Regions from separate parts of the Psychrobacillus sp. NPDC096389 genome, predicted to be linked through region 3. Evidence: riboswitches for the same ligand, from Rfam matches in the RefSeq annotation. Region 3 holds a riboswitch; each other region holds the start of a gene.
The links. A riboswitch is a leader RNA that binds a small molecule or an ion and turns the genes downstream of it on or off. The one in region 3 is predicted to bind S-adenosylmethionine.
Positions count from the first base shown of each region.

Region 1: another riboswitch for S-adenosylmethionine. It lies ahead of ACIQ38_RS15110 (MetQ/NlpA family ABC transporter substrate-binding protein); the one in region 3 lies ahead of ACIQ38_RS14555 (MetQ/NlpA family ABC transporter substrate-binding protein).
Region 2: another riboswitch for S-adenosylmethionine. It lies ahead of metA (homoserine O-acetyltransferase MetA); the one in region 3 lies ahead of ACIQ38_RS14555 (MetQ/NlpA family ABC transporter substrate-binding protein).

Region 1 covers NZ_JBIWFB010000006.1:42,603-49,043, reverse strand. Annotated here, with positions in the region: gene nhaC (Na+/H+ antiporter NhaC) at 1-469, opposite strand, end outside; gene ACIQ38_RS15120 (amidohydrolase) at 561-1,664, opposite strand; gene ACIQ38_RS15115 (YwbE family protein) at 1,677-1,874, opposite strand; SAM riboswitch class I at 2,060-2,173, shown strand; gene ACIQ38_RS15110 (MetQ/NlpA family ABC transporter substrate-binding protein) at 2,275-3,099, shown strand; purine riboswitch at 3,408-3,509, shown strand; gene ACIQ38_RS15105 (nucleoside hydrolase) at 3,675-4,613, shown strand; gene ACIQ38_RS15100 (nucleoside permease) at 4,673-5,914, shown strand; gene ACIQ38_RS15095 (peptidylprolyl isomerase) at 6,102-6,441, shown strand, end outside.
Region 2 covers NZ_JBIWFB010000005.1:138,128-144,568, forward strand. Annotated here, with positions in the region: gene ACIQ38_RS14010 (aldo/keto reductase) at 104-1,036, shown strand; gene metA (homoserine O-acetyltransferase MetA) at 1,080-1,988, opposite strand; SAM riboswitch class I at 2,071-2,179, opposite strand; gene ACIQ38_RS14020 (5' nucleotidase, NT5C type) at 2,301-2,756, opposite strand; gene abc-f (ribosomal protection-like ABC-F family protein) at 2,753-4,621, opposite strand; gene ACIQ38_RS14030 (RAxF-45 family protein) at 4,734-4,865, opposite strand; gene ACIQ38_RS14035 (hypothetical protein) at 4,933-5,160, opposite strand; gene ACIQ38_RS14040 (sporulation protein) at 5,258-5,653, opposite strand; gene ACIQ38_RS14045 (AI-2E family transporter) at 5,659-6,441, opposite strand, start outside.
Region 3 covers NZ_JBIWFB010000005.1:244,570-251,010, forward strand. Annotated here, with positions in the region: gene ACIQ38_RS14540 (carbon-nitrogen family hydrolase) at 1-323, opposite strand, end outside; gene ACIQ38_RS14545 (pyridoxal phosphate-dependent aminotransferase) at 410-1,573, shown strand; gene ACIQ38_RS14550 (PPC domain-containing DNA-binding protein) at 1,966-2,472, opposite strand; SAM riboswitch class I at 2,622-2,733, shown strand; gene ACIQ38_RS14555 (MetQ/NlpA family ABC transporter substrate-binding protein) at 2,827-3,648, shown strand; gene ACIQ38_RS14560 (methionine ABC transporter ATP-binding protein) at 3,896-4,915, shown strand; gene ACIQ38_RS14565 (methionine ABC transporter permease) at 4,912-5,583, shown strand; gene ACIQ38_RS14570 (enoyl-CoA hydratase/isomerase family protein) at 5,598-6,374, shown strand; gene ACIQ38_RS14575 (alpha-hydroxy acid oxidase) at 6,387-6,441, shown strand, end outside.

The sequences.
Region 1 (6,441 bases), on a different contig from region 3:
TAGGTGCCGGAATCCCCATGCTAAGTCCAATACCCATCCCTGCGACACCAATAGTTCCCATAGTGGACCAAGAACTGCCGATAGCTAATGAAACAATCATACAAATGACGCAAATTGTCACTAAAAACAATGCTGGTGTTATTATTTTTAGCCCATAATAGATCATCGTTGCGACTACTCCGCCACCAATCCAAGCCCCAATCGTGAGTCCAACTAACATAATAATAACGACTGCCGGTAATGCTAGTTTAATCCCCTTATACATCATTTCTTCAATATCATTCCACTTAAAACCATGCTTCCAAGCTACTAATGCAGCAACAGCTGTCCCGATGATTAACGGTATGTGTGGACCTTGCTCTAAAACAACGACTGCAACAACCATGCAGAGAATCATCACTAGTAATGGTATGATAGCCCATACCAAAGACATTTCCTTTTTAGTAGACACTTTATCTTTTTCTCCCATATTATTTACCCCTTTGTGAACTATTGCGACAATTCCTAATTGACGTTTAATAGTCGCTAATATGAAATATTATAGACAAATCGATGAGTCGTCAATGCTTTTTAGAACTATTTGTAAGCGTTTTCGCTATAACTTTTGCACCAATTGCTAGTGCCCCGTAGTTAAACGTCATATTCGGATGATGTAAACCTGGTGCTAGATCTGCTCCAATACCAATCATTGCAGCCTTCACCTCAGGATGTCTAATCGTATAAAAATGAAAGTCATCGCTTCCAGAAGTAATTACTTCTTCTGCAAGGTTCTCCATTCCAACAACTTCGATAATTCCTTCTCTCGTCATAGCAGCTGCTTCTTTGGAAACTTCCGCACCTGGTGTGATGTCTTCCCATTCCCACTCTATTTCTATATCAAATAATTGCTTTATAGCTTGTAAATCTTTTTCAATACGATCTTTCATTTGAAATAAAATGGCATTTTTTTGTGCACGGGCATCAACCGAAAACGTTGCAGTACCGGGAATAATATTGGCATTTTCTCCACCTGCTTGAATTTTGGTCAGTTTCGCAGAATATGCTTCGAACGGTGAAAAGTAAAGATTTTTTAATGCTTGATGAATCGCTACTGTGACATCAATGGCATTTTTCCCTTGATGTGGGCGTGCACCATGTGCATCAATTCCACTAATTTTTCCTTCTAAAAACATTGCAGCCCCATGATGAATTGCAGGTGATACTTTTCCAAAAGGAAGTTCTTCAATTGGTCGTAAGTGCACACCAAATAAATGCGTTACATCCTCTAATGCACCTCTGTCAATCATCGCATTGGCACCATTTCCTTTTTCCTCCGCTGGCTGGAAGATAAAGCGGATACGCTTACCTAGTTTTTCGTCTTTTAGTAATAATAAAGCTCCTAAAACCATGGAAATATTGGCATCGTGTCCACATGAATGATTGGCACGAAACTCTCCATCTACTTCTTGCCATAGTGCATCGATATCTGCACGAACAGCGATTACTTCATCGCCTTCTCCAATTTCAGCCAGTAACCCGGTCACGTCATCGAAACGGCGATAAGATACTTGTAATTCATCGAGTATTTCTGCAAGCTTGTTTGTCGTTTCGTATTCCTTCCAGCTTATTTCTGGATATTTGTGAAAATGATCAAACCATTGTAATATTTGCGATTCTACATTCATTTTTTACACTCCTTATTTTTCGATAATCTCACATACACGTCCTACTTGTCCGTCGGTTAATCGAACTTTTATGCCGTGTGGATGGAAGGAAGAATTTGTTAGCAAGTCTTTCACGATACCTCTCGTTTTTTCACCTGTTCGTTGGTCTTTTTTCAAAATAATATATACTTCTAATCCTGGTTTAACGTCTTTTCTATTTTGTCCGTTCATAATAACTCACCTCTTTTTGTATCTTATCATTTTCATGCTATATATACACTGTTATGCAAGCCAATAAGTTCAATAAATACAACAAACAATATCAAGTAAAATTATAATTTTTTGAATTTTACATTGACGAAGTCACCTTGGTCAAGTATAGTAATTTACATTAATAAAAAATGAAATAATTTTATCTCTCATGAAGAGTAGCAGAGGGACTGGCCCGTTGAAGCTCGGCAACCAACCATATGTTTATATATGGAAAGGTGCTAAATCCTGCAAAACGATATCGTTTTGAAAAATGAGAGAGGACGTCTGCATATCTTCAAATTGCTAATGAACCTCTCATTTCTGAGAGGTTTTTTTATTTCTATATCAACCAAGAAAAACAACAGATAGGAGAATAACAATGAAAAAGTGGTTATTTACAGGATTACTCATTTTAGTTTTAACAGTACTTGCTGCTTGCGGTGGTAAAGAAAAATCAGAGGAAGCAAATGAAGGCTTATTAAGCGACGGTGTTCTAACAGTTGGCGTAACTGCAGGTCCACACGAAGAAATCGTTGAAAAAGTGAAAGAATTGGCAGAAAAAAATGGTCTAAAAATTGATCTACAAGTATTTTCTGACTACGTAATGCCGAATGTTTCTTTAGCCGAAAAAGATATTGACATGAATATTTTCCAAACGATTCCTTTCTTTGAACAAATGAAAAAAGATCGTAATCTGGATCTTGTTGCTGTAGGTAAAACGGTCACTTTCCCAATGGGCATTTACTCTAATCAAGTAAAAGATGTGAACGAACTGCTAGATGGTGCGAAAATTGGCTTGCCAAATGATCCTACACAAGGTGGACGTGCACTGATGCTATTTGAAAGTGCCGGTATGATTAAGATCAAAGAAGGTCTAGACACTAATGCTACAATCCATGACATTATTGAAAACAAGAAGGATTTCCAATTCATTGAACTTGATGCAGCACAAATTCCGCGTCAATTGAATGAACTTGACGCGGCAGCTATCAATACTAACTTCGTAATAGATGCTGGTTTATCGCCAGCGGAAGATTCTATTTTTATTGAGCCGAAAGATTCTCCATTCGTGAACATTATCGCTGTCAGATCCGAATCGAAAGATGAAGAAGTGATTCAACAATTTATCGATTTGTACCGTTCGGAAGAAGTGAAACAATTTATCGAAGAAAGATTCGATGGATCCCTAATCCCATCTTGGTGATAAAAGGAAATGTATCTATTGAATACTCTAAGTTTGAAATAGTACTTGTTAAGAAAGAGGCTGGGACACAAATTATTTGTCCATTATAAAAGACGAATAATATTTACTTTATTCATGTAATATAAACAAAAAAACGAACTATCACGAAACATTAAATTAGAGTTTCGATTGATAGTTCGCTTTTTTATTTACTGAATTTCCTGTGTCCCCGCCCCCTTCTTTCAATTATTATCGTATTAATAATTTTATAATGTACAAAATTGGAAGGATTTTTTTATTGACGAAACCATATGTAGTAGTTATTATAAGAAAACAATGTCGAATTATGTCGTATAATGTTGGGGATATGGCCCAAAAGTTTCTACCAAGCCACCGTAAAGGGCTTGACTACGAGTTAATTGTTATATGGAGGAAGGATTCAACTCTTTCTTCATATTTACAGATACCTAGTCAACGCTCCGGTAGAAATCGGAGCGTTTTTTTTGTTTAGGAAATAATTCTTTCCTAGATAGTAATAATAAGATAAGAAACGGTATGCAAGGCATTTATTTCAGGTAAGAGAGGATTGATAAGTAATGAAAAAGAATATTTACTTTAATCATGATGGAGGCGTTGATGATCTTGTCTCTTTGTTTTTATTAATGCAAATGGATAACGTTGAACTAACAGGTGTATCCGTCATTCCAGCTGATTGTTATTTGGAACCTGCAATGTTTGCCAGTAGGAAAATTATGGATCGCTTCGGAAATGGCAATCTGGATGTAGCTGAATCAAATTCTCGAGGTAAAAATCCATTCCCAAAAGATTGGCGTTTACATGCTTTCTTCGTTGATGCTCTACCGATTTTAAATGAATCCGGTAAGATTGACACACCTGTAGCTGAAAATCCAGCACATCTTCATATGATTGATGCCATTCATGCATCCGCTGAAAAGACAACCCTTCTATTCACTGGTCCACTTACAGATCTTGCTCGCGCATTAGACGAAGACCCTTCAATCGAAGAGAAAATTGAACGACTTGTTTGGATGGGCGGTACATTTCGTGAAACAGGAAATGTAGAAGAGCCCGAACACGATGGTACAGCTGAATGGAATGTATTCTGGGATCCAGAGGCGGCTGGTCGTGTATGGGATAGCAGTATAGAAATCGATCTAGTAGCTCTTGAAAGTACAAGCCAGGTACCACTTACGGAAGACATACGTAAACGCTGGGCATCTGAACGTAAATATTTGGGCGTTGATTTTCTTGGGCAATGTTATGCGATGTGCCCACCACTGGTACATTTTACAACGAACTCAACGTACTTCTTATGGGATGTTTTAACTACAGCATTTGTTGGTAATCCTGACCTGGTAAAAGTGAAGAAGCTTAATAGCATCGTTCATACAAATGGACCGAGTCAAGGTCGGACAGAAGAAACAGCTAATGGGCGTCCTGTAAATGTAGTTTATGATGTGAATCGCGATGCATTTTTCGATTATATTACTCAGTTAGCAAAAAAAGTAAACTAAATTATATATCCGGTGAACTTATAAAAAGATAGGCGCCGCAGCTAAAGTAGGAGGAAGAAATGACAATTAAATCGCGCCTTAAAATAATGATTTTTCTACAGTTTTTCGTTTGGGGTTCTTGGCTCGTAACACTTGGGTCTTACATGTTCAATACTTTGCATTTTACGGGATCAGAGGTTGGACTTGTTTATAGCTCCATCGGGCTTGCTTCCCTCATTATGCCGAGTCTTATAGGAATTATTGCCGACCGCTTTGTAAAGGCAAATAAATTATATGGAATTCTTCACTTTATGGGAGCTATTTGTTTATTTATTGCTGCAAAGGTTTCAGACCCCACTCTTTTGTTTTGGGTAATGCTTTTTAACGCAATGGTCTACATGCCGACAATTTCTTTAGCATATACCATTTCGTATTTTGGTCTAGAAAAGGAAGGCCATGATACAACGAAAACATTCCCTTCCGTTCGCGTTTATGGAACTGTTAGCTTTATCCTTGCCTTATGGACAATTAGTCTTTTCGGATTTGAGTTAAGTAATATGCAACTATACATTGGATCAGGAGCTGCTCTTTTGCTTGCGCTGTTTTCACTTGCACTACCTGACTGTCCAACATCAACCGCTAAGAAGGACGCATCGCTAGTTAGTCGTTTAGGACTCGATGCGCTCGTATTGTTTAAACAAAAGAAAATGGCAATATTTTTCATTTTTGCTATGTTATTAGGTGCAGCACTGCAAATTAACACTACTTTTGCTGACCCATTTATACATGACTTTGCGTTAAACCCTAGCTTTAAGGATAGTCTTGCTGTTAAGTATCCAGCTATATTATTATCAATTGGACAAATTTCAGAAGTAGTATTTATCCTAGCCATTCCATTTTTCTTACGTAGATTCGGTATTAAGACGGTCATACTATTAAGTATGGTAGCATGGACTTTACGCTTTGTTCTCTTCGCTTTTGGAGAACCATCGGGATTAGGATTCAGCTTATTACTATTATCTATGATTGTGTATGGAGCTGCTTTTGACTTCTTTAATATTTCGGGATCCATTTTTGTAGAGAAAGAAGTGGATAGTCGCATTCGCGGTAGCGCACAAGGCTTATTCATGACAATGGTAAACGGACTGGGAACCTATTTAGGCGCTATCATTAGCGGGAAAATTGTAGATTACTTCACTGTTGACGGCATAAAAGATTGGCAAAACATTTGGTTAATATTCGGGTCCTATACAATCGTTCTTGCAATTATTTTTGCTGTAATTTTTAAATACAAACATGATCGGGATGCAATGAAAATATAGATAATATTGCTTGATAGTTGAAGATTAAGATTCATCTCTTGATGTCCGATACCAAATTTATTGGTGTCGGACTTTCTATTATTGTCATCAACGCATTTTAAACTTTTTTACATAAGCTGTTTTTGGAAAATGTTATATGTACGTGATATACTGATGAAGGATTTATATTGGAAAAGGAGTGTTTTGAATGGCGAAAAAAGGTTACTTTTTAATGGATACTGGCGAAAAAATCGAATTTGATTTGTTCCCAAATGAAGCACCAAACACAGTTGCAAACTTTGAAGAATTAGCAAACAGCGGATTTTATAACGGGGTTATTTTCCACCGTGTTATTCCTGGTTTTGTAAGTCAAGGTGGAGACCCAACTGGTACAGGTATGGGTGGTAGCGGCAAAACGATTAAATGTGAAACTGCTGGAAATCCACACAAACACGAAGCTGGTAGCTTATCTATGGCGCATGCTGGGAAAGATACAGGCTCAAGCCAATTCTTCATCGTACACGAACCACAACCACACTTAAACGGTG
Region 2 (6,441 bases), 110 kb from region 3:
GATTCCTTTAATCTCATAAATTAGGACACATTGCTTTGAGCTTATCTTTAATATTGATATGATTATCGTGTAAGTATTCAGAAAAAGGAGTTGTTTTACTAGAATGGTAGCTAAAGTAGAAATCGGCAAAACAGGATTATTTGTAAATCCGGTTGGATTAGGTACAAACGCTGTCGGCGGACATAATCTATTTCCAAATTTAAACGATGAAACTGGAAAAGAGATTGTTCGCACAGCCATTAATAATGGAATTGACTTTTTGGATACGGCTTTCATTTATGGTAAAGGGAGATCGGAAGAGTTAATTGGTGAAGTATTAAAAGAAGGTAAGAATCGTCACGACATTATATTAGCTTCAAAAGGTGCGCATAAATTAGAGGACGGACAAGTATTAATAGACAACTCTCCTCAGTTTTTAAGAGAAACGGTGGAGAATAGTTTGCGTAGCCTTCAAACAGACTACATCGATCTATTTTATATACATTATCCAGATGAAAATACGCCAAAAGCAGAAGCAATCGGCACACTTCATCGCTTAAAAGAAGAAGGAAAAATACGGGCCATCGGAGTATCGAATTTTAATTTGGAACAATTAAAAGAAGGCAATCAGGATGGATATATTGATGTGCTACAATCAGGTTACAATTTACTAAAACGGGATGCAGAAAATGAATTTCTACCATATACGATAGAGCATAATATCTCGTTTATCCCTTATTTCCCCCTAGCATCTGGTTTACTTACTGGAAAATTTGATAAAAATAGTACATTCGAAGATGGTCGTTCCAAAAATCCATTGTTCCAAGGCGAAGTTTTCGTTCATAACTTAGATAAAGTAGAACAGCTGCGTCACATCGCTCATGATAAAAACGTAGGAGTTTCCAATATTGTGCTTGCCTGGTATTTATCACAAGCTGGTATCGATGTAATAATTCCTGGAGCGAAAAAACCTGAGCAAGTATTAGATAATCTTCAAACATTAGAAGTTCAACTTTCCACTGATGAGATTGCGGAAATTGATCGTATTTTTAAATAATCAAAAGCACAGAGCGGTATTTCGCTCTGTGCTTTTCTGTTGTTTATTCCCATTCGTAAGGTGTTTCTTGGTAGACATAATAGTTCAACCAGTTGGAAAATAATAAATGCGTATGGGAACGCCATGTATTTAATGGAGCTTTGGATGGGTCATTATTCGGAAAATAATTTTCTGGTACGTCGATGTCAATTCCCTTTTCCAGATCACGGTTATATTCATCTGCTAAAGTTGTTGCATCATACTCTAAATGGCCAGTAACCATAATATGTTTTTCGTCTTTGGAAATGATCAGAAAAACGCCCGCATCGTCAGATTTGGAAAGTATGTTAAGTCTCGGATCATTTTTAATTTCGTCATAAGAAATGGATGTATAACGAGACACCGGAGCGTTAAAAACATCGTTAAATCCCCGTACAAGATTAACTGTTAGATCAGATAAACGATGATCGAACACACCAAAGCACTTCTTTGGTAAGTCGTATTTATCAATTCCATAATGATGGTATAAAGCAGCTTGCGCTCCCCAACAAATATGGAAAACAGATGTAACATTCGTTTTTGTCCAATCCATAATTTTCGTCATTTCATCCCAATAATTCACCTCTTCAAATTGTAGATGCTCAATTGGTGCCCCAGTAATAATCATACCATCGAATTTACGTTGCTTGATCTCTTCAAAGGTTGTATAAAATGTATCTAAATGCGTTTTACTTACATTTTTAGATTCATGTGAAGCCATGTTCATAAAAGTAACATTCACTTGTAGTGGTGTATTCCCTAATAGCCTTAATAGTTGCAGTTCTGTTTTCTCTTTTTCAGGCATTAAGTTTAAAATGATGATGTTCATAGGACGGATATCCTGCCCAGTAGCGCGTTCCTCGTCCATTACGAATATTTTTTCTTTTTCTAAGTTTTTTATTGCTGGTAACTGTTTCGGTACATTAATCGGCATTTTTTCCCTCTTCCTTTCTATGTAACATAAAAACCCTCTTTTCTCATGGGATAAGAAAAGAGGGTGTATTGATAGCTCTCAGTTCTTATCTCTCAAGATCAAAAATCTTGTAGGAGTTAGCACCTTTCTGACAATATCAGAGGTTGCTGAAGCTTCACAGGGCCATGTCCCTCTGCTTCTCTTGATAAGAATATTTAATTTGTTTATTTATGTAATCTAGTAAATACTACCATGAGCAAAACATTTATGCAACATTTGAAATTTTATAATAAAAAGCTCTTTTTATTAAATTACACGACAATTAAATGGTGTTTATTTCAAAAAATATCGTTCGACTTCATTCCAACTATTCAATCGTGTAAATCTATTTTCATTCCTATTATGCGGGGCTGTAAATAAAATTCGCTCCCCGCAAAAAACGAAATGCTTTTCATTCAAGAAAGGAAAATGCTTTTTTAACCATTGGTATTTAGGTGCTAATGATGCGGGAAACTCCATAGCCGCCGTAACAATGAAAATATCATATTGCTCACTTAATCGGCGCAATGCCCCTTGACTTCCCTCCATAACATCCAATTCCAGAAAAAAAGATTCCTCCGCCAAATAATCATTCACTTTCTCTTTAAAACGGTGATCTAGCTCAGATAAAAGTTTTCCATGAAGATGATCCGCCGTATAGTTTGAATGAAATTCAGCATTAAATAGCTGTAGACATTTCAAGCTAAAAGCCGAAATTACTTCATCCATATCAATTGCAATGCGTTTCAATTTTCATTCTCCATCCATTTCTCCAATAATTTCTCTAATAGCTGCTCATGTTGGTTTTTAGTTTCTAGTAATCGCTCGTAATTCTCCCAATCATTTTCCAACTCGATTTGACTATTTATTGTATTAATTTCTAATTCTAATGCAGCAATTTCCTCTTCTATTGGTTGAGCATGTTTTATCTTTGTTTGATTGTTCTTTGCTGGTTCCTTTATTTTCACTAAGTTAATAGAAGGGGTTTTCGCTTGTAACTCCTCCCATTTTGCACGAGCCCACTCATATGGACCTTCAAAAGTAGTTAACTGCCCTTGATCTAGCCATACAGTTCTAGGGAATAATTTGTTTAAAAAGTAGCGATCGTGAGAGACAGCCAGTATTGTTCCTTGGAAGTCTTCCATAGCATCTTCCAATACTTCTCTAGAATCTATATCTAGATGATTCGTCGGTTCATCTAACATCAATAAATTGATATCTTGATGCATAAGCTGAGCAAGGCGAAGACGCATTCGTTCTCCCCCGCTTAAATCACCTACTCGTTTAAACACATCGGGTCCGTAAAACATAAATTTAGCTAATATGTGGCGGGCATCCCCTTCAACGACGTTTACTTCACTGCGAAACACATCGATTAGTCGAGCTTTCGGATCTGCAATAAGGAAATGCTGTGAAAGAAAGCCAACACGAACATTGCTACCGAGTCGAGCTATTCCTTTATCAACTGGTACTTCTCCTCGTATTAAATTTAAAATCGTCGACTTACCAGTTCCATTACGCCCGACAATCGCCACCCTGTCCTTCCAATATACATGCAAATTTGCAGCATCAAGTAATATTTTTTCATCGAATGATTTGCACACATCTTCCATGACAATTACTTCTTTACCGCTCCGCTCGGTAGCTTCAAAAGTCAAATCCATCTTTTTTGGATCGATTAGCGGTTTTCTTACCTTTTCCATCCGTTCTAAAGCTCTTTCCATATTTCTCGCTTGGCGATGCAAACCAGGATTTGGAGGAACCGCTTCATTTGCCCATTGTCTTAATCGTTTAATCGCTTCTCTCATTTTCTTTATCTTTTTTTGTTGTTCCTCGTATGCTTGAAACTCTCGGGTGAGTCGCTCTTCTTTTTCGAGAGTAAAGGCAGAGTAATTTCCATGATAGACCGTTAATTCGCCTTCCTCTAAGTCCGCTACTTTAGTGACGACTTGGTCTAAAAAGTAGCGATCATGCGAAATGATGACAACTGTACCACTATAATTAACTAAATATTCCTCTAACCATTCCACCGCAAATAGATCTAAATGATTCGTTGGCTCATCGAGTAACAGTAAATCTGGTTGTGTAAGTAAAAGTTTCCCTAACAATATCTTCGTCTGTTCGCCGCCACTTAAACTCGAAAATGATTGATACACAAAGCCAGACAATTGAAGACCTTGTATAACTTTTTCTATTTCTGTTTCTATTTGATATCCCCCAAGATTCACGAATGCTTCTTGGGCATCACCATAACTTTGAAGTAATTTATCCATTTCTTCTGGCTTTGCACTGGACATTTTAACTTCCAGATCTTTCAGTTTTAATTGTATTTCGTTTAATGTCTGGAAAGCACTATTCAACACATCAAAACCTGTTATGTCAGCCGAAAATAATGGGATTTGCGCCAAATACCCAATCTTCGTTCCTTTTTTAAAATGAATACTTCCTTTATCCGTTGTTTCTATACGTGCAATTAATTTAAATAGCGTCGTCTTTCCTGCGCCGTTTCGTCCAACGATAGCAAGCCTATCTCCTGTTTTGATGGAAAGAGACAGATTTTCAAAAATTGTATTTCCTCCGAGCATTTTACTAATTTCTTGTATTGTACATATCATATTGTTCGCTTCCTTTTCTTTTTAATCAGCTGGAAGCATTTTTCTGCACAAAAAAAGACTGCCTGAAAAGCAGTCTTTTCCATAGATGCATGGTTCAGAAAGAATGACTTTATCAGCTGTGAGATTCATTAAATTTGCTAAAAATGGACAGACTGGTCCCGTTGTCAGCAATTTCATGAGTAATCGCACAAGAAATGGATAAAAATTCCAATATAAATCTATGTGCATTCACAGCGTTTTTCATTCTTTCTTCACCTCCATTCAGTATAGTTAAATTAATAGTATCACGATTTTTCTAATAATTCAATGGATTATTCAGTTGGTTTTTCAAATGTTGGATCATTCATATCATCACCAGTGTCCGGTATACCAAGGTCATTTTCTTGATTTACTTCTTCATTTCCGGTGTTCGGTAAGTCTGTTTCACGGCTATCCATTTGTGTTTCTGGATTTGCGGGATCATTTGAATCTCGATTGTTTCCGCAAGCCGATAGCATGAGTAATGAAACAAGTAACACTAGCGAAATTCTTTTGTTCATTTATTTTCCTCCTATTTTTTCGTTAGGATGTGCTTATTTAGCAGCTTTATACAAAAAAGAAAAACCCCAGCATTTTCACTGGAGTTTACACATTTTCTTATTCTTCTATATCGAAGTAAATTTCATCTTCATCGCTGAACTCTTTGCCATTTTCAAATAAAACAGTCGTTCGTAAAATTAATTTGGAGAATTCCTCTGCTTCATCTGGTATCCATCTTTCATCGGGCATAATTTCAAAAGGAATCATTTGCATATCTTTTGAAGCTACCGATCCCACTAATTCTATCGAATGTTTGGAGATAATTTCAGAAACATGCTCGTTTCTTACTTTAAAAACCTCTAGTTTAATATTCTCAACGGATTCATCATCATGCACACCCTCTATATAAATAGTGCCAGAAAGATTAATACCGTGTTCAATATAAGGATGGTCTACCACCGTATCAATTTTAATCGATTGTACTACTATAGAAGATTCAAACTTCTTTGCCATTACTCTCAATCCACCTTGTTGTTTGTATGCTCATATTGATTTTCTAAATTCGGTTCAAATCTATTATACCGCTTTTTAAATAGAGTATATAGATGCGAAACAATTACTTTCAGTATTGCATATCCTGGAATACCTAATACTACACCGGGTACTCCAAATAATGCGCCTGAAGTAATTAATACAAAAATAATTGTAATCGGATGAACATGGAGTGATTTCCCCATAATTTGTGGAGAGATAAATTTCCCTTCTACAAATTGAACTACTGTCCACACAATTGCAAGTTTTACTAACATCAAAGGATCCGATGACACAAGAGCAATAATAACAGCCGGAGTTATGGCAATGACCGGTCCTAAGTAAGGTACAACACTTGTTACCATAGCAATAACACCAAGAAGTAACGCATAATCCATTCCAATGATCGTAAAACCGATAAATATCATAAACCCGATACACATAGACACCAAAATTTGCCCTTGAATATAGGCACTGATTTGGTTATCAATACTTCGGAAGACAGATTGAAAATCGTCCCGCATGCGTGGTGGAAAAACTTTTATCACAAATCTCGGAAGTTTTTCTCCATCTTTTAGCAAGTAAAAAAGGATAAACGGCACCATGATTATAGATAAAACAAAGCTCGTTACTGCTCCGACAACAGATGTAATGCCAGTTGCTACACTTGTAATTGTGCTTTGAAATAATTTCCCCACTTCTGCAGGAACATTTTTCAACATTTGCATTGCATCTTGTTCAATTTGTAAATAATAGTCCGCTACAAACGA
Region 3 (6,441 bases):
TATTCGGCTACAACTTCACCCAAAGTATTCGTAACATACATAGTGTTGTAAAACTTTTCCCCTTTTTTTATCGAAACAGAACCTCCAACGATATGTACATTTAATTCTTTGGAGAGCTCTGACAATAGTTTTTTTGCTTCTTCTCCATTCACATCTGCGATTTCTTCTAATCGAGTTAAATCATATCCCGAATTCCACATTTCTGGTAATACGACTACATTTGCTCCACTTGAAGCTGCCTCTCGAATTTGTTTCTCTACATTTTTAAAATTTTCTTTTGGCTTACCAAAAACAATATCTGATTGAACACAAGCAACTTTCATCTCGACACCACCTATAGACATAATACTAAAAAGATTATAAGATTTGACTAATATATGCAACTATTAAGAAAAAAGAGGTAACGTACATGGACTTTTCAAATCGATTAAAAAATCTACCAACACAATTTTTTGCTTCTCTTGTTCAAAAAGTAGCTATCGCAGTGGCGGAAGGAAGAGATGTTATCAATCTGGGTCAAGGAAATCCAGATCAACCAACTCCTGAACATATTGTGAAAGCACTACAAGAAGCTGCCGCCAATCCTGGATCCCATAGATATTCCCCTTTTAGAGGTACAAATGATTTCAAACAAGCTGCTGCTGACTTTTATAAACGGGAGTACAATGTGGACATAGACCCGCATACAGAAGTAGCAATTATGTTCGGTACAAAAATAGGATTAGTAGAATTACCACTGGCAATAATGAATGAACAAGAATTGATGTTGCTTCCTGATCCAGGCTATCCGGATTATTTGTCTGGTGCGGGTCTTGCAAATGTTCGATTTGATACAATGCCACTACTGGAAGAAAATGAATATTTACCAGATTACAGCAAGTTAACGGCAGAACAAAAACAAGCGGCAAAATTAATGTATTTAAATTATCCTAATAACCCGACAGGCGCTACCGCAACAAAAGATTTTTTTGAAGAGACTGTGTTACTAGCAAAAGAGTCGGATATTGCCGTTGTGCATGATTTTGCATATGGGGCTGTAGGATTCGATGGCGTAAAACCAATAAGCTTCCTGGAAGTAGAAGGTGCTAAAGAAGTCGGAGTGGAAATGTATACACTATCCAAAACATATAATATGGCAGGCTGGCGTGTGGGATTTGCGGTAGGAAATGCAAAAATGATTGAAGCGATTAATATTATTCAAGATCATTTATTCGTAAGTCTCTTCCCTGCTGTTCAATCTGCAGCAGCTGCAGCTCTTAACGAAAGCCAACAATGCGTAGATGACTTGGTTGCATTGTATGAAGGTAGACGAAATGCATTAGTAGAAGCATGTTCGAAAATTGGTTGGGATGTAAAAGCACCTCAAGGTTCTTTCTTTGCATGGTTGCCTGTTGCTAAAGGATATACAAGTGAAGAATTCGCGGATTTACTACTAGCTAAAGCGGATGTTGCGGTTGCTGCGGGTAATGGCTTCGGTACATTTGGCGAAGGCTACGTGCGAGTAGGTTTGTTAGTGGATGAAGAAAGATTAGTAGAAGCTGTGGAACGAATTGCTAAACTAGAGTTGTTTTAAGAATGTGGCTGTCTCGAAAGTTACACTTTTGGGACAGTCTTTTTGTTGGTTGAGTAAAAGTGTTAATTTATAAACGTGCAACATTTATTAATACTAGTCAGACTCATCGATGTCTCACTCCAAGAATACTTGATGTTATAAGAATTAGTTGCTCTCGTCGGCAAATTAGTTGCTCTCGCACTGATTTTGGTTGCTTTCAAACTAGAACTAGTTGCTTTCAATGATTGGTCAGTCGCTCTATGCCATTTACTGGATACACACAAGTGAAAAACTGGAGAATATTTTGTTTTTTAGCAGGTCTGCACAGATAAACAAGCAATTACGATGCTTTATCCCGCACAAAATAAAAAAGGGATCCTCCCAAAAAGTCATTTTGGACTCACCCCCATAGCTTATTTCTCGATTTTTCTTGGTTCCTTCTCATTTTTCTCCACCGGATAAAATTGATTGCCTCCCGTTTCTGGATCAAACTTACGATGGAATTCCATACCAGCCACTTCTGCTATTACAAGATCCACTGTTATCACCGGGTTTTCCCCTTTGATAAAATGGCCCCCAAAAACGTTCCCATTTTGGTCACACATTGTACCGTGAAAGTGCGTTTCGTACGCTCCTTCTCTTTTACAAATAACGCCTGTACCTTGTAAAAATTCGATTGGACCTTCTTTTCTAACCAAATCATTATAGCCAACCCCAATAACAGAATTTTCATTTGGCACTAAATAGACAAAGCCACTTCTTTGAAAACTTCCAAAACAACTAATAATCGTTGCATATTGTATATTGTTTTCTTTGCATAATTGTTCGATTCCTTCCAGTAAATCCGTACCGTATACTAATCTAGCTGCTACTGTTTTTCCAAACTGTCCAGTCGCATAATTGACTCTAATTGCTGACATTCTTTCATCATCCTTGTATTATTATTTATTGATAACAACTTTAATATAGACCGACTGAATATTTCAACTAGAAAAAAATTGTTGACTTTAGTAAATTGACGTAGTAAATTATATTTTATGGAACTTCTGAATAATTTAATAGCTTATATCTCTTATCAAGAGTAGCTGAGGGACTGGCCCGTTGAAGCTCGGCAACCATCTACATTTCGAATGTAGAAAGGTGCTAAATCCTGCAAAACATATTGTTTTGGAAGATAAGAGAGGACAGATTGTATTTTTGCGCCTCTCTTTCTTTTGGAAGAGAGGCTTTTATATTTATTCAATTTTTCTTATAACTATTAGGAGGAATTAGAAATGAAAAAATTTGGTTTACTTTTATCAAGCATACTATTAACTGGAGCACTTGCTGCATGTGGCGATGACTCTAGTAGTGGAGATAAAGCGTTAGACGAGAAAAAATTAGTTGTTGGTGTAACAGCTGGACCACATGAACAAATCGTAGAAGTGGCAAAAGAAGTAGCAGCAAAAGACGGGTTAGAAATTGAGATCAAAACATTCTCCGATTACATTCTACCAAACACTGCATTATCTGAAGGCGATCTCGATGCAAACAGCTACCAACATGGTCCATTTTTAGATACGTTTAACAAAGATCATGGTACAGACTTAGTGCCAGTAGGAAAAACAATCTTAAACCCAATGGGAGTTTATTCGGATAAATACGAATCGATGGATGACCTTCCAGATGGTGCAACTTTTGGTTTACCGAATGACCCAACAAACGGCGCTCGTGCATTGTATATTTTAGAAGAGAATGGATTTATCAAAATTAAAGAAGATAAAAGAGAGACTGCCTCTATTTATGACATTGAAGAAAATCCAAAAAACTTAAAATTTATTGAGTTAGAAGCTGCTCAAATTCCTAAACAATTAAGCGAAGTAGATGCTGCTGCGATCAATACAAACTTTGCACTAGATGCTGGGATTAATCCAAAAGAAGATTCTATTTTACTAGAATCATCAAACTCACCATATGTAAACTATATTGTTGTTCGTGCAGAAAATGAGAATGATCCAACGATTCAAAAATTCGTTAAAGCTTATCAATCAGAAGAAGTGAAAAAGTTCATAGAAGAAGAGTTTCAAGGATCTGTTTTACCTAGCTGGGATGAGTAAAATTAATCAATCACGCTTACCCGTGATTGCGTCTAGATTTTGAATTGAGCTTGCTCAATTACCTCCCTTCAAAATCTGTGACATCCGCCAGGGGCTTAACTTTATTCAGCAGGAATTTAAATCCTACTGAATCGAAGGCAGTTTCATTTTCACCTTCCACTTTTATTTAGAGTTGGTGGACATTTGCTGAATCAAGTTAGAACGTTACCGACATCGGTAACGTTTTCTTTAGAAAGGAAGATATACAATGATTGTTTTGGAAAATATTTCGAAAGAATTCGATAGTAAAAGTGGAAAAGTAAAAGCAGTAAACAATGTCAACATCCATGTTAAAAAAGGAGAAATTCACGGTGTAATTGGTTATAGCGGCGCTGGAAAAAGTACGCTTATCCGCTGTGTCAACCTTCTCGAAAGACCAACAAAAGGAAAAGTATATATAAATGGAGTAGAAACCACTTCCCTCCCCCTTCCTAAATTACGTGAAGCTCGTAATAAAATCGGGATGATTTTCCAAGGATTCAACCTACTAAAAACAGCTACTGTTTACGATAATATTGCGATTCCTCTTAAACTTCTAGGTTATAACAAAACAGAAGTTCAGAAAAGAGCAGAAAAATATTTAGAGATTGTTGGATTAACAGATAAACACAAAAATTATCCAAGTCAGTTATCTGGTGGTCAAAAGCAACGCGTTGCTATTGCAAGAGCACTTGCACAAGAGCCCGAAATTCTATTAAGTGATGAAGCAACTAGCGCACTCGATCCAGAAACAACAGATTCTATTTTAGATCTTCTATTAAAGATAAATAAAGATCTAGGAATAACTATATTGCTTATTACACATGAGATGAATGTCATCCAAAAAATTTGTGATCATGTATATGTAATGGAAAATGGGCATGTGGTTGAGCAAAATAATGCAATTCAGTTATTTACAAAACCTACGCATCCGACAACGAAAAAGTTTTTAAGTACCATTAGTCAGCGTAATCTATCCCCTGCTTTAATTTCACAATTACATGTGACAGGTAGCGTAACACGCTTAACTTTTGTAGGAGAAAGTGCTGGCCAACCTCTACTTGCTGAAGTTAGCAAAAAATTTAATGTGCAACCAAATATACTAACCGCCAACATTATTGAATTAAAAAATGGCATCGTTGGTAATATAGTCATACATTTAATTGGAGAACAAGATCAAGTAAATGCTGCGTTACTATTTTTAGAGGAAAATGGCGTTGGTATTGAGAAGTTGGAGGGACAATCATGAGTAGATTAGAACAATTTACAAATCAATGGCTGCCGATTATCGGTAAATCCGTCATCGAAACATTTCAAATGGTTGGAATTTCATTGTTTTTCTCCGTGCTTATCGGAATACCGCTAGGAATTTTAATCGTATTAACTAGACCAGGTCAAGCTTTGCAAAATAAGTTTTTATATCAAACTAGCAACTTATTGATTAATATACTTCGTTCGATTCCATTTATCATTTTACTATTTTTTATTCTACCATTTACAAAATTTATCGTTGGTACGACGATTGGTGTAAAAGGCGTAATCGTCCCTCTCGTTATTTATACTGCACCGTATATTGCACGTTTAATGGAGTCTGCATTACTAGAAGTTGAAAATGGTGTGATTGAAGCTTATACCGCAATGGGCATTAGAACTGAATCGATTATTTGGCATGTGTTGTTACGTGAAGCACGTCCTTCCATTATTTTAGGTTTAACAATCTCTACGGTTAGTTTAATCGGAGCAACGGCAATGGCTGGTATGGTCGGTGCTGGTGGTCTAGGGGATTTAGCTTATCGCTTTGGACATTTACGTTATGAAGTCGATGTTATGTATGCTACTGTCTTCATATTAATTATCCTCGTTCAAAGCATACAGTCTATTGGAAATAGACTTGCTGCAAGATTGAAAAAAGACTAGTTGGAGGTTTTTGAATGTCGAACAATTTATATGTAGAAAAGAATGGCGCCATCGCTACTCTCATTTTTAATCGCGCGGAAAAGAAAAATTCTTTTTCGCTTGCGATGTTTAAACAATTAGGTGAAATATTAGATGAGTTGGAACTGGATCAACAAATTAAAGTATTGATCTTGAAAGGTGTCGACGAAACTGCATTTTCAGCTGGCGCAGACATTTCAGAGTTTCTAGAAAACCGCTTTTCTGCTCAAAAGGCAAAAGATTATAATGATGCAACCTTGGAATCAATCGAAAAACTGTATCGTTTTCCGAAGCCAACGATTGCCCTTATCAAAACACTTGCTATCGGTGGTGGACTAGAACTTGCAAATTCTTGTGATTTTAGATTTGCTACTTCTGAAAGTAAACTTGGCATTACAGCCGCAAACATCGGAATCATCTACAATTTGACGAGCACGAAGCGTCTAGTTAACTTAGTCGGTCCATCCAAAGCAAAAGAATTATTATACACTGCTAAGTTAATCCGTGCAGAAGAAGGTAAAGAAATCGGCTTAATCGATTATGTTTATCCAATGGAAGAAATAGAAGAAAAGTGCTTAGAATTTGCCGGACAAATAATCCGTAAATCTTCTGTTGCAAATAATGGGATAAAACAAGTAATCCAATCGATTATCGACGGAGAAAATGCAGAAACAAAAGAAATCGAACAACTCATTTTAGATTCCTTTAGTTCCGACGATTATAAAGAAGGAATTGCAGCATTTTTAGAAAAAAGAAAAGCTAATTTTTCATAAGGAGTGGCTCGCATGACTAACTTAGATTTATTGTTAAACAATATTGGCACCAATGAAAAACATCCGA